DNA from 4 places in the Paeniglutamicibacter sp. MACA_103 genome. Region 4 is predicted to be linked to each of the others. Evidence: riboswitches for the same ligand, from Rfam matches in the RefSeq annotation. Region 4 holds a riboswitch; each other region holds the start of a gene.
What was found. Region 4 has a riboswitch for S-adenosylmethionine ahead of ACIPVK_RS02695 (methylenetetrahydrofolate reductase). Riboswitches for the same ligand answer to the same signal wherever they lie in the genome.
Positions count from the first base shown of each region.

Region 1: another riboswitch for S-adenosylmethionine. It lies ahead of ACIPVK_RS02000 (hypothetical protein); the one in region 4 lies ahead of ACIPVK_RS02695 (methylenetetrahydrofolate reductase).
Region 2: another riboswitch for S-adenosylmethionine. It lies ahead of ACIPVK_RS06865 (hypothetical protein); the one in region 4 lies ahead of ACIPVK_RS02695 (methylenetetrahydrofolate reductase).
Region 3: another riboswitch for S-adenosylmethionine. It lies ahead of ACIPVK_RS15010 (bifunctional o-acetylhomoserine/o-acetylserine sulfhydrylase); the one in region 4 lies ahead of ACIPVK_RS02695 (methylenetetrahydrofolate reductase).

Region 1 is NZ_JBIXLN010000003.1:27,576-30,947, forward strand. Features, by position in the region: gene ACIPVK_RS01990 (App1 family protein) at 1-415, shown strand, start outside; gene ACIPVK_RS01995 (acyl-CoA thioesterase) at 416-880, shown strand; gene ACIPVK_RS02000 (hypothetical protein) at 877-1,311, opposite strand; SAM riboswitch class IV at 1,326-1,450, opposite strand; gene ACIPVK_RS02005 (histidine phosphatase family protein) at 1,497-2,102, shown strand; gene ACIPVK_RS02010 (APC family permease) at 2,179-3,372, opposite strand, start outside.
Region 2 is NZ_JBIXLN010000010.1:81,633-85,004, forward strand. Features, by position in the region: gene ACIPVK_RS06855 (aminotransferase class I/II-fold pyridoxal phosphate-dependent enzyme) at 1-119, shown strand, start outside; gene ACIPVK_RS06860 (PDR/VanB family oxidoreductase) at 116-1,123, shown strand; gene ACIPVK_RS06865 (hypothetical protein) at 1,142-1,426, opposite strand; SAM riboswitch class IV at 1,449-1,581, opposite strand; gene ACIPVK_RS06870 (agmatine/peptidylarginine deiminase) at 1,689-2,717, opposite strand; gene ACIPVK_RS06875 (carboxymuconolactone decarboxylase family protein) at 2,917-3,372, opposite strand, start outside.
Region 3 is NZ_JBIXLN010000032.1:2,750-6,121, reverse strand. Features, by position in the region: gene ACIPVK_RS15030 (CPBP family intramembrane glutamic endopeptidase) at 1-272, shown strand, start outside; gene ACIPVK_RS15025 (hypothetical protein) at 413-706, shown strand; gene ACIPVK_RS15020 (hypothetical protein) at 800-1,069, shown strand; gene ACIPVK_RS15015 (VOC family protein) at 1,145-1,789, opposite strand; SAM riboswitch class IV at 1,957-2,072, shown strand; gene ACIPVK_RS15010 (bifunctional o-acetylhomoserine/o-acetylserine sulfhydrylase) at 2,146-3,372, shown strand, end outside.
Region 4 is NZ_JBIXLN010000003.1:176,354-179,725, forward strand. Features, by position in the region: gene ACIPVK_RS02690 (deoxyguanosinetriphosphate triphosphohydrolase family protein) at 1-1,370, opposite strand, end outside; SAM riboswitch class I at 1,724-1,841, shown strand; gene ACIPVK_RS02695 (methylenetetrahydrofolate reductase) at 1,945-2,871, shown strand; gene metE (5-methyltetrahydropteroyltriglutamate--homocysteine S-methyltransferase) at 2,926-3,372, shown strand, end outside.

The DNA.
Region 1 (3,372 bases), 150 kb from region 4:
GACCCTCACCCGCTTCCTCTCGCGCAACCTCTACCCGCAGGGACCGCTGCTGCTGACCGACTGGGGCGCCACCGAGGGCGGCTGGTTCCGTTCCGGCATGCAGCACAAGGCCGACCAGTTGCGCCGCCTGGCAGCCGAATTCCCGAACATGAAATGGCTGCTGATCGGCGACGACGGCCAACACGACCCCTATCTCTACGCCGAATTCGCCCGCCGCTATCCCCGCCATGTCGAAGCCATCGTCATCCGCCAGCTGACCCCCTCCGAGGCGGTGCTGGCCGGCGGGCGCAGCCAGGGGATCCTGAACTCCACCCCCGGGGTGCCCTGGGTCTACGAGCCGGACGGGGCGCGCATTGCCCAGAAGCTGGAGGCGCTGGGCATCATCTGCCCCGATGACCAGGCAAGGATCGACTGAATGCCCGAACAGAAGATCCGCGTCGAGGTCCCCATGCGCTGGGGGGACATGGACGCGTACGGCCACATCAACAACGTGAACCTGGTCCGCATGATGGAAGAGGCCCGCATTGCCGGGTTCGGGGTGCCCGGCGGCACCGGAAAGCCCGGCATCATGCCCCAGGTCGACCTGTTCTCGACGGTCCCTCAGAACACGCAGATCCTGGTCGTCGAGCACCGGGTCCGCTACCTCAAGCCGCTGGACTACCGCAACGTCCCGGCGCACGTGGATTTGTGGATCAGCACCATCAAGGGCGCGAGCTTCGACATCAGCTACGAGTTCCACGATCCCGTGGACGGTGGGGTGTGCGTGCGCGCCGCCACGACCCTGGCGTTCTTTTCCGTCGACGAACAGCGCCTGTTGCGCCTGAGCCCGGGCAACAAGGAAGCGCTGGCGCGCTACGCCGCCGATCCGATCTTTCGCTAGGACAGCTGCAGGTCGGCCGTGAGGGACTCGAAGTCCCGGGCCAGTGCCTCGTCGCGCTCGAAATTGCAGGCCGACAGCGGTTCGGTGCTGAACGAGAAGTAGCGCAACCCGGCGCTGTGTCGCGGGTCCGCGGGAAGCGCGATCGCGCTGTTGTGGAAATTGACCCGCCCCAGTGACAGCCCGGGGGCCGGGCGCGGCGCAATGCGCAGCAGGTGGGCGATCTCCGGCAGGTCGTGGGCGAACACCTGGTGGTGGGTCCCGCCGGCAAACACGTGCAGCGTCAGTCCGTGGGCCATCGACATCGCGACCTCGACGTCCGCGGGGGCCCACAGCGTGGGGCGGGCCATGAGGCTCCTGATGGCGCGGGGGTTGGTGCGGTGTCCGGAGTGGAACGAGGTACAGGTGTCGGTGGAACGTGACTGATTGCGCAAGGGGCGGCGCCTTTCGTGTGCTCTTGTCCCCAGGGCAGCGGCTGCTGCCAGGACCGCTTCGTCATCCGAACCACCCGTGAAGCATGGGGTTGGTGTGTGCGCCGGGTCGGAGCCCATGGCTGGCGCACATCTCGTGAAGCTGGTTTCATCGTACCAAAACACCGGCGACGATTTAGAGTGAATGAATGAGACTCATCTTGATCCGCCACGGGCAGACCGCCTCGAACGTGGCGCAGGCCCTGGACACCGCGGCCCCCGGCGCCCCGCTGGACGAGACCGGACTGGCGCAGGTTCGGGAACTCGTGAAGCGGCTCGGTGGAGAGGATGTCGACGCGGTTTTCTCCTCGCCGTTGCTGCGGGCCAAGATGACCGCCACGCCCCTGGCCGAGTCGCGCGGCCTGATCTTGGCCGAGCATGCGGGACTGAGCGAGATCTCCGCCGGAGAACTGGAAATGCGCAACGACCCCGAGGCCCAGCTGGCCTACCGCGACGTGTTTTTCCGCTGGCTCTCCGGCGACCTGGCAGCCAAGGTTGCCGGCGGCGAAGATGCACACACGGCGCTGGAGCGCTTCAACGTGGTCATCGAGCAGGCCCGCGCAGCGGGGACGGGGAAGCTTGTGGTGGTCAGCCACGCAGCCATGCTGGTGACCTGGCTTGCCTCCAGGAGCACCAACTTCGACCCCGGCCTGCTGCGTCCGACGCCCCTGGCCAACACCGGCGTGGTGACACTGGATGCGGCCGCCAAATCCCGCTGGACCATGCGCAGCTGGCAGGACCGGCACCTGGACTAGAAGGTCCCGCCCCGCAAACGGCGGTGTCGCCCGCACGATGCCGGAACGTCGTGCGGGCGGCATTTCCGGGTCGGCGTCAGTCCTCGAAGGAAAGCTTCGGCGGGGTGGTGCGGAAGCCCTTGGTGCGGATGGCCAAAAAGCCGATTCCTGCGGCGAACCACACCAGTCCCACCACGAGGCTGACGCCGGAGAGCGAGGTCCACAACCAAATGGTCAGCGCGAATCCCACCAGGGGCATGAGCAGGTAGAGCAACACCGAGCGGGCACCGCGCTCCTTCGCATCCATGAAGAAGGTCTTGATGACCGAAAGGTTCACCATGGAGAACGCAACCAGGGCCCCGAAGCTGACCACCGAGGCCGCAGTCTCCAAGCTGACAAAGAGGTAGGTCAGCGACACCGCGGAGACCACGAGGGTGGCGTAGACGGGGGTGGAAAAACGGCGGTTGAGCATGCCCATGCGGCGCGGAAGCAATCCGTCGCGGCCCATGGAGTACAGGATTCGGGTCACGCTGGCCTGCGAGGCCATGGCCGAGCCAAACGACCCCACGACGTAGACCGCCACGAAAATCGCGGTGAGCACCGAACCGCCGACCCCTGCCATGAGTTCGACTCCCGCGGCATCCGGGTCGGCGAAGGTGGTGTGGTCCGGGTGGATCAGTGCCCCGGCCCAGCCCACGACGATGAAGATCAGGCCGCCGGCCAAGGTGGTGAGCACGATCGCGGCGGGAATCGACTTGCCGGGATTCCTCGCATCCTCGGACAGGGTCGAAATCGCATCGAATCCCAGGAACGAGAGCGAGAGGATGGCAGCGCCGGAGAAGATCGGGCCCAGGCCGTCGGCGCCAAAGGAGAAGGGTGCCAACAGGCTGGGGGCATCGGCGTTGAGGACCTGGTTGAGCACCAGGGCCACGAAGATGCCGATCATGAGCACCGAGGAGGCGACCACCGTGGCGCTGAGCCGGCCGATGAACTTGATGCCGATGATGTTCAGGCCCAGCACCAGCACGAGGGACACCAGCGAGAACGCCCAGGCGGGAATCGCGGGGAATTGCGTGTTGAGGTAGATCCCGATGAGCAGGAAATTGATCATCGGGATGAACAGGTAGTCGAGCATCAGGGTCCAGCCGGTGGCAAAGCCGACAGTTCCGCCGAAGGCCTGCTGGGTGTAGGCGTAGGCGGATCCCGCTTGGGGCACGGCCCGGGACATCTGGGCATAACTGAAGGCGGTGAACAGCATGGTCACCAGCCCCACGATGTAGGCGGCCGGCAG
Region 2 (3,372 bases), on a different contig from region 4:
GTCTGGCCTCCCTCGCAGTCCTCGCCGCCTTGGACGAGCCGGCAGCGGCGCGGCCCCCTCAAACGCCGCAGACAGTACCCACCACCCACCCAATCCACAGCACTGGAGGTGCATCGTGATCAGCACAAGTGAAAAGCACGTCATCGAGGAACCGGTGGCGACCACCCAGACGAGCGAGGACGGGTTCTTCGTCGTGGACGTGGTGGACATCCGGCGGGAATCCGAGTCGGTGCTCTCCCTGGGCATTGCCCGCCCGGATGGTCTCGCCCTGCCGGACTGGGGTCCGGGATCGCACGTCGACGTCATGCTCCCCAACGGGCTGCTGCGCCAATACTCCCTGTGTTCCGCCCCCGGGGACCCGCGCTGGCGTTTGGGGGTGTTGCGGGAGCCCGCCGGCCGCGGCGGATCCGCCTACATCCACGACCAACTGAAGCCCGGCGAGCAGCTGCGCGTCAGGAGCCCGCGCAACAACTTCGTGCTCGGGCCCGCAGCCGAATACGTGTTCATCGCCGGCGGCATAGGCATCACGCCCATCCTGCCCATGCTGCGCGCGGCCGAGGCCTCCGGGGTACCGTGGCGCCTTGTCTATCTGGGGCGCAGCCGCAGCTCCATGGCCTTCACCGGCGAACTGGCGCAGTACGGCGAGAAGGTCCACGTGCACGCGGACGATGAGTCCGGGCTCTATCCCCTGGGTGGGCTGCTCGGCGACCCGGCGGCGGGATTCCACGCCTACGTGTGCGGCCCCGGCCCGCTACTGGACTACATCGCCACGCTCACCTCCGGTTGGCAGGACCCCGCACGGTTCCACTTCGAACGCTTTGTCGCCGACCCGACCGCGAGCGCGCCCGCCGCGGGAGACCATGAATTCACCGTGGAGACGACCGAGGGACTTGAAGTGCAGGTTCCGGTGGGCACCAGCATCCTCACCGCACTGGAAGAAGTCGGGGTGCGGGTGCTGAACTCCTGCCGGGAGGGCATCTGCGGGACCTGCGAGACCCCGGTTCTCTCGGGGGAGATCGACCACCGCGATTCGCTGCTCAGCGATCAGGAGCGGGAGGCCGGCGACACCATGATGATCTGCGTGTCGCGCTGCAAGGGCGGGCGCCTGGTGCTGGACATCTAGCACCCTGCCCCCCGGGCGTCAGGCGCGCAGGCGGAAGAACGAACTGCCGACCAGCTCGTGCGCCCCGGGCAGCAGGACCACCAGCAGCTCGGGGTTGAACTGGCCCTCGACGGGCCCGTGGCCCTCCAGGGCCGCCGAGAGCTTGTGCGGGGCCAGCGCCTCCAGCAACCACTCGTCGGGACCGGCACCCACGTGTAGCAGGTCGGTCTCGGCATCGAGGTTGAGCCAGGCGGTGATCCAGTCGCCGGCGAAGCGCGGCAGCGGGTTCGCTGTGGGGGATGAGGTCAGGGTGGGGCTGTACATGAAGTGCACACGTCCTTGGGGTTCGTTGTCCTTGCCCCTCCGCGCGGGATGCGCGACGGGGCCGCTTCGTCATCCGAACCACCCACCGTGCAACTATGGGGTTGGTATCTGGGAAAGGTCGGAGCCTTGCCTTGCGGCAGCCAGAATTCGTGAAGCTGTACCAACCCTACGGCGAAGCGGGGACACTTTGCCAGCGCGGGCGTGCGGGGAGCAACAAACGGTCATCTGTGACGGGGAGTGCCCCTGCCTTCCCGAAAGGGGTTCACTTCACCGTCGGCATCGGCTCCTGCTGGGTGATGCAGTGGATGCCGCCGCCGCGGGCGAAGAGCTCGCGGGCATCGACGCCCACCACCGTGCGCCCCGGGTAGGCGTCGGCAAGGACGGCAAGGGCCTTTTCGTCGTTGGGGTCGTTGAAGGTGCAGGCCACCACGCCGTCGTTGACGACCAGATGGTTGATGTAGCTGTAGTCCACGAACCCCTCGGCGTCGCGCAGCGTCGCCGGTGCCGGGACCTCGATGACGGTGAATTCGCGGCCCTGCGCATCGGTGGCGCCGTGGAAGGATGCGGCGATTTCCCGGCTGACCGCGTAGTCCGGGTGCTCGGGGTCCTCCTGCATGTGCACCAGCACGGTGCCCGGGGAGGGGAGCGTCGCGGCGATGTCCACGTGCCCGCGGGTGCCCAACTCCTCGCTGTCGCGGGTCAGCCCGCGCGGGAGCCAGTGCACCTTGGCCGCGCCCAGGGTGCGCGCGAACTCCGCTTCGACCTCGGCCTTGGTGATGCCGGGGTTGCGCCCGGGATCCAGCTGCACGGTCTCGGTGGCCAGCACCGTGCCCTGCCCGTCCGTGTGGATGCCGCCGCCCTCGTTGACCAGGGTCGAGGCGACGCGGGGCACGCCGGCCCACTCTGCCACCCGCTTGCCGATCAACGCGTCCTTGTCCCAGGCCGCCCAGTCCTGGGCGCCCCAGCCGTTGAACACCCAGTCGATGGCCGCGAGGCCGCCGTCCTCGTCCGTGACGAAGGTCGGTCCGATGTCGCGCATCCATGCGTCGTTGAGTTCGGCCGTGCGGATCTCGATGCGCTCATCGAGGTAGCGTGCGGCAATTTCCACGTCCGCGGGGTCCACCACCATGATGACCGGTGCGAACCCGGCCACCGCGTGGGCCACGTTGGCCCAGGTCGAGCGGGCCGCGTGCGCCTCGGCCTCGGTGTCGCCCAGCGTGTATCCCTCGTGGGGGAAGGCCATCCAGACGCGCTTCTGGGCCGAGGTCTCGGCGGGCATTGACCAGCTCATGATGCGTGCTCCTGCAGGGGTCGGTGGTGCGCGAGGCAACAGGGCCCGGCAAGGGGCACATGGGATCGGCGTCACACTAAATGAATGTCGTTCGTTTATTATGGCGGCTGCGCGAGGCATGCGCAAGGGGTGCCCCGTGAAACGCACCGGGCCCGCCGGCCGGCGATTCCGGCGGCGGGCCCGTGGCTGGGCTGGCGTCCTAGGCCATGGCGCCCTGGAGGTCCGCGGCGCGGACTGTGGGGAAGTCGATGTCGACCGCGGCGGCCTTGTTGTAGAAGTTGGTCAGCGTGTTCAGTGCGACGGCGGCGACGATCTCGCCGATTTCCTCGTCGGTGGCGCCGGCGGTGCGCACCGCGGTGAACTGCTCCTTGGTGACCGCGCCCCGGGTCTCGAGGATGGCGGCGGCGAACTTCAGCACTGCGTCGGTCTTGGGGTCCGCGGCCCGGGCACGGCGGGCGTCGAGGATCTCGTCCTTGCCCAGTCCGGCCTGGTGGGTGCCGGTGTAGGTGTGGACCGAGAGGCAGTAGTCGCAGGCGTTGGCCTGCGCGGTGGTCAGGGCGAGGCGTTCGCGCGTCACGGCGTCCAGGGCGCCGCCGGCCAGAGCGGCGGAGAGGCGGAGGTAGCCCTTGAGTGCGGCGGGGCTGTTGGCCATGGC
Region 3 (3,372 bases), on a different contig from region 4:
TCATCGTCGTCGGGTACCTCTTCGAGCGCCTCGGTCGCCTGGGCTGGGGGAAGTGGCAGATCATCTTCGCCAGTGCCGTGCTGCGGGGCAGCTACCACCTCTACCAGGGCATTGGCCCCTTCATCGGAAACGTCGCCATGGGCGTGGTCTTCGGCTACGTGTATTCGAAGCGGGGCAGGGTCATGCCGCTGGTCATCGCCCATGCGTTGTTGGATATCGCGGGATTCGTCGGCTATGCGCTGGTGGGCACGGCCATCGGGCTGGGTTCCTGAAACACGGTTTGATTACGTTCTTTGTGAAAGCTTGTGCTTCCGGGGCCCGTTGCTAGGCTCAAGGCAGACAGGCCCCAGAAAGCTCGCGCCACCAACTTGCTGCGCTGCCGGGGCAGGGCCCCGCAACCAAGGAGCTGGACATGCCCCAGGCCATGAGTTCTCAGAAAATGTTCCGCGTTGGATTGGTGTTGGGGATTCTGGGAGCCCTCTTTTATCTGGTCGCATCGCCGCTCTTGGGCTGGCTGATCAATGAAAGCAACATCTACGACCCGCTGAGGGGATTCGTGGGCGGACTTGCCGCAGTGCTCCAGCAAGGTGCCTTCTACGGCGGACTGTTCCTGTTGGCCGGTTCCTTCGTGGTTCGTTCGGCGGAGGAGGCCGTGGCCGCCGTCCGAAAAGACAAGCATGCGCAGCCCGAACGGCCTCGGGATTAGGTGCCGGAACCGGCCGAGAGAACTGTCTGCCATTGGTAGACGGTGAGTGCCGGGAAACGTGGAGAAAGTCGAGAAGCAACGATGCCCCAACTTTTGAGTTCCAAAACGATGCTCCGCCTCGGCTTCGTACTGGCTGCCGTCGGTGCGATCGTGGCCGTGATCGGCAATCCGATCTGGCCGTGGTACTACGACACGATGTTGCCGGGAACCGAACTGGTCTACTGGATAACCGGACTGCTGCAGCAAGTCCTGCTGGTCGGCGGACTGTTGATGGCGATCGGGTCCATCATGGTGAAGCACTTCGAAATACTGAAGGACGAACTGCTGGACGTCGTCGACGAAGCTGTCGGCGGAACGGACTAGGTATTAAGCAAGGTGGGGATCGGCCGGATGAACCGGTCGATCCCCACCTTGATTGTGGTTCCTCGCGCTGCGTCGTTACAGCGTGATTTGACCCTTGGGCGTTTCAAAGGTCACCGAGAGGATTCCCGGCGTTCCGTTGGGAGCCTGCCAATCAACAGCGACCTCGCCAACGGGCAGCTGCTCGGGCTGTCCGAGCCAGTCGGCGACGCGTTCGCTGGAGCCGGCAATGCTGATCGAGGAGATCTTGCCCTGTGGTTCCAGTGCCTTTGACGGGTGCAGGTCCTCGGTCCCGTCGTCCCAGCGCAGCAGGTACGGAACCTGCGGATCGGCGATCAGGCCGTTGATGCCGATCTGGCGCCAGGTCAGTTCCTGCCCGTCCGGGAATTTCCGGTTTCCCGGAACGGAGCCCCGGCCCAGGCGTTCTTCCGCCGGAGCCAGGTCATCAACCGCAACGCACCAACCCATCCAGCCGCCACCGAGTTCGGAACGGGCCCGTACGGCCTGGCCAAACGGTGCCTTGTCCGATGCCGGGTGGTTCAAGACCTCGACAACTTCCAGGTACTGGTTGTTCTTCAGCGGGAAGATGACATTGCGCGTACCAAAACGTGGGTGCACACCGCCCTTTACAGATTCGAGTCCAAGGGCCTCGCCGATCCGAGCGGCAGTTGCCGCGAGGCCGTCGGGTCCACAAGCGTAAGTTACATGGTCCAACCTCATCATGTGCCTATCATGGCACTTTGTGATCTGGCTCTCGACTTAGGCTGCCCTAACTTGCTTTGGGGCAGCTTTCCCCAAACGGCCGCGGGGTAGTGCGGTTGCCTTTCGGCTTGTCACAATTTGAGACGTGGTTGCGAAGATATGAAGCCCTGCGCCAGACTTATTGCCAAGGTCATGAGTTTCAGCAGAAGGCCCCGGCTTGCTGAACGGCAACCCTCCGCCGCGGTGGGGTGCCCCGGGTGAAGACCAGGCCCTACGTCAAAAAGACGTGGGACAAGCGCGGGATTGCCCCCAGCCAAGGCACGGCCTCTGCCGGAGTCGGCTTCGGGCATACCCCTAGAATCCTTGAAGGGGAAGAGATGTCTAACAACTGGTCCTTTGAAACCCGTCAGATCCATGTGGGGCAGGAACCCGACTCCGCAACCGGCGCACGCGCCCTGCCGATCTACCAAACCAGCTCGTTCGTGTTCCCGAGCGCCGAAAGCGCCGCAGCACGCTTTGCCCTGGCCGAGCTGGAACCGATCTACACGCGCATCGGCAACCCGACGCAGGAAGCCGTGGAGCAGCGCATCGCCAACCTCGAAGGCGGCGTGGGAGCATTGTTGCTGGCTTCTGGCCAGGCGGCCACCACGTTCTCGATCTTGAACCTCGCCGAGGCCGGCGACCACATCGTGGCCAGCCCGAGCCTTTATGGGGGAACGCAGAACCTCTTCAAGCACACCCTGCGCAAGCTGGGCATCGAAGTCACCTTTGTTGCCGATCCGGATGACCTCGACGGGTGGCGCGCAGCGGTGAAGCCCAACACCAAGGCATTCTTCGGCGAAGTGGTTTCCAACCCGCGCCAGGACGTGCTCGACATCGAAGGCGTCTCGGCCATCGCGCACGAGGCGGGTGTGCCGCTGCTTGTCGACAACACCCTGGCCACTCCGTACCTGATCCGTCCCATCGAGTGGGGAGCGGACATCGTGATCCACTCCGCCACCAAGTACCTCGGCGGACACGGCACCGCGATCGCCGGTGTCATTGTGGATTCGGGCAACTTCGACTTTGCCGCCGATCCGGAAAAGTTCCCCGGCTTCAACACCCCCGACGAGTCCTACAACGGGCTGGTGTTCGCCCGCGACCTCGGCGTCAACGGTGCCCTGGGTGCCAACCTGGCCTTCATCCTCAAGGCCCGCGTGCAGTTGCTCCGCGACCTCGGGTCGGCCGTTGCACCGTTCAACGCGTTCCTTATCGCCCAGGGCCTGGAAACGCTCTCTCTGCGCATGGAGCGCCACGTCTCCAACGCCGTGGAGGTCGCGCAATGGCTTGAGGCCCAGCCGCAGGTTGAGCGTGTCATCTACGCGGGGCTCCCCTCCAGCCCGTGGTTCGAGCGGGGCCGCAAGTACGGTCCGCGCGGAACCGGAGCCATTGTCGCCTTCGAGATTGCCGGGGGAAGCGTGGCGGGCCAGGGTTTCGTCGACGCGCTGGAACTGCACTCACACGTGGCAAACCTCGGTGATGTGCGGTCGTTGGTCATCCACCCGGCCTCCACCACCCACGCGCAGCTGACCGAGGCCGAACAGCTTGCGGCCGGGGTGTCCCCG
Region 4 (3,372 bases):
GGGGATTCGGCATGGAGTTTGCGGTATTCGCCGGTTGCAGCCTCGACGGAGTCCAGCAGTCGGCGCGGTGCACGGGCGGCGTCCTGCGGATCGTCCAGCCATGCCGCCAGCCCCTCGGCCAGCGAGCGGATGATGCGGGTCTGGCCGCGCTGGTACAGCGCCAGGTCGGAGCGTTCGAGCACAAAGCGTTCGTGCACGAACTTGAGCACCACCACGTCATGCCAGGCCTCGTCGGCCAGCCGGACGTGCCCGCTGCGGACCTCAGGGTCCTTCTCCACCGCGATCGAGGCCTGCAGCCTGTCGATCCAGCGCCGGGTGAAGGCGGTGACGGCGCGGTCGGCATCCAGGCCGCCGTCATAGGGCAGGGACAGCAGGCCCTCGACCAGGTCGTGGCCCACGCGCTGCACCGAGGCGCGGAAGGCCTCGGCATTGGCGATCCACGGGTCCTTCGCCGCGACCCGCCGCCAGGTGCGCTCGAGCCCGTGGCCGGGCAGGCGCTGGTCCAGCTCGCGCGCATCCAGCCCGGCGAGTTCGGCCCCGGAGTCGAGCCAGCGCCGCAGCTCGGTGGAGACCAGGGAGTATTGCAGCACCCCGGCACGGTAGAAATCGTCCAGGTCGTGCACCGCGTAGGCGATGTCGTCGGCGATGTCCATGACCGAGCATTCCAGGGTCTGCTGGTGCTCGGCGATCTGCGGGAACACCGAGAGCACATCGCGCATCTCGGCCGCCTCGATGTCGTAGGCCGAGTACTTCAGCGCGGGGCTGCCTCCGCCAAGGCCCACGCCGCGAGGCAGCAGTTCCGGGGGCCTCACGGGCATGGAACGCCATTCGTTGCGGGTCCAGGGGTATTTCAGCACCGCCGCGCGCACCGCCCGGGTCAGGTTCAGCCCGCGCGGGCTCGCGTCGCAGCTGTCCAGCGCGGTGAGGATGCGGAAAGACTGGGCGTTGCCCTCGAACCCGTCGGGCAACCCGAGGATCTGGCGGGCCGCCCGGTCAAGTTCCTGTTCGCCCAGGTGCCCGAAGGGCGGGTGGCCCAGGTCGTGTGCCGCGGCGGCGGCCTGCACCACGACGGGGTCGCAGCCGCCGAGCTGCGCCACCAACGTGCGCGTGGGCTCGTCGGCATTGCGCAGCCCGATGGCGATGGAGCGTGCCACGGCCGAGACCTTCAGCGAGTGGGTGAGCCGGTTGTGCACCACGGTGCCCGCTCCGGCCTGCGGGATCACCTGGGTCACCGCCGAGAGCCGGGAGAAGTACGGGGAGAAGCGGATGCGCTCGATATCGACGCGGAATTCGTCTTCCCCGGGCCGCGAGTCCTCGCGGATCGCCCGTTCCCGTCCGCCGCTGAGGTGGGTCGTGTTCCTGTAGTCCATGGTGCGCACCAGCCTAGTGGAAGCCGGGGCGCAGGAACCCTGCGACGCGATCCGCGCAACGTCGCGGGCCCGGCATCCGGGCACGACGACCCGGGGTCCGGCCGCTGCGGCTTCCCCGGGCGGCGCTGGCAGCGCACGTCATAATGGCTTCACGCGTTTCGCCGGGCGTAACGCGCGGCGTAAAAATCCCCGCATATCCGGTGAAAGGGGCGAATCAGCCGCTGTAACAATGTGACCGGGGCCGCCGATGAAAATGACGCCGTGTGGACACATGAAGTGTTTTTGCCCTTCGTGACGGCCGGGCCGGCAAGCTCCTTGCGGTCTGGATCGGGGCTGTTCCAAGATGGATACATCAACCATCAAGAGCGGCTGAGAGATCTGGCTCGTTGACGCCGCAGCAACCATCATCCGATGGAGTCCCGTTTCGGGGATTCCTGTCGGCGAGGGTGCTAATGCCAGAAGCGATGGAGCCGCTTCAAGGTTCACACATCATCGCCGCAGGAGATCCGTGACGGATCCCTGGGGCTTTTGTGGCGATCCCTGATGCCTCCCTCGTACCAACGAGGAGACACACATGAGCATTGGAACGACAGCCGCACCGCCGTCACTGTCCTATGAGCTGTACCCGCCGGTGAACCGCGACGCCACCGAGGGGATCTTCAACAGCATCCAGGCCCTGGAGGCAACCGATCCGGACTACGTGTCGGTGACCTACTCGGGGTCCCCGGAACGCCGCAACGCGTCGCTGGAACTGATCGAGCACTTGGTCCAGAACACCCGGCTGCGCCCGCTGGCGCACCTGACCTGTGTGGGGGAGAGCCGCGAATCCCTGCAGAACCTCATCCGCCACTTCATCTCCCTGGGGGTCCGCGGGGTGCTGGCACTGCGCGGGGACCTGCCCACGGATCCGGATGAATGGCGCGGGGAATTTCCCTTCGCCCGCTACCTGATCGAACTCATTCGCGAGGTCGAGGCGGACCACTCGGCCGCCCTGGCCGGGGGACGGCTGGGCGTGGGCGTTGCCGCCTACCCGATCCGGCACCCGGAGTCCCCGTCCTTCGAGCACGACGTGGAGGTATTGCTGGCCAAGGAACGTTCCGGGGCCAACTACGCAATCACCCAGGTCTACTTCCAGGCCAATGAATACACCAACCTCGTCGAATCCGCCCGCCGTGCCGGGGTCACCATCCCGATCATCCCCGGCGTGATCCCGCTGAATTCGCTCAGGCGGCTGAACCGACTGGCCTCGATGACCGGGATCGCCCCCGACCCGTTCCTGGCCCACGCGCTGGAGACCGCCGGATCGGACGCCGAGCGCCACCGCATCGGCGTGGACGCCGCCGTCAACCTGGCCAGGCGCGCCTTCGAGGACGGGGCGCCGGGCGTGCACCTGTACACCTTCAACGACCACCGCGGCTCCCTCGACGTCATCGAACAGCTCGAATTGCCGCGGACCCGCGCACAGGCCAGCAACACCTGGGCCACCCGCGCCGCCGTCTAGACCCACCTGCATTCCCACCACTTTCCACAACGCCAGAAAAACAGGAGAAACACCATGTCGAAGCCAACCTTCCCCGCCGCCTCCGTCCTCGGATACCCGCGCATCGGGCCCAACCGCGAGCTCAAGAAGGCCCTCGAGGCGCACTGGGCCGCCCGCACCGACGAGGCCACGCTGCACGCCGCGGCCCTCGAACTGCAGAACTCCAACCTCGCCACCCTCACCGGGCTGGGCCTGGCGGCCGGCGACGCCTCGCTGCCGGGCGACTTCGCCTACTACGACCAGGTGCTTGACGCGACCGTCGCACTCTCGGCCCTGCCGGCCCGCTTCGCCGACCTGGCCGACGCCGACGGCGCCATCGACACCGCCGCATCCTTCGTGCTGGCCCGCGGCGACGAATCCCGCGCCCCGCTGGAAATGACCAAGTGGTTCGACACCAACTACCACTACCTGGTCCCGGAAATCGGCGAGGGGACCCCCGTCAAGGCCAACGCCACCGCCCTG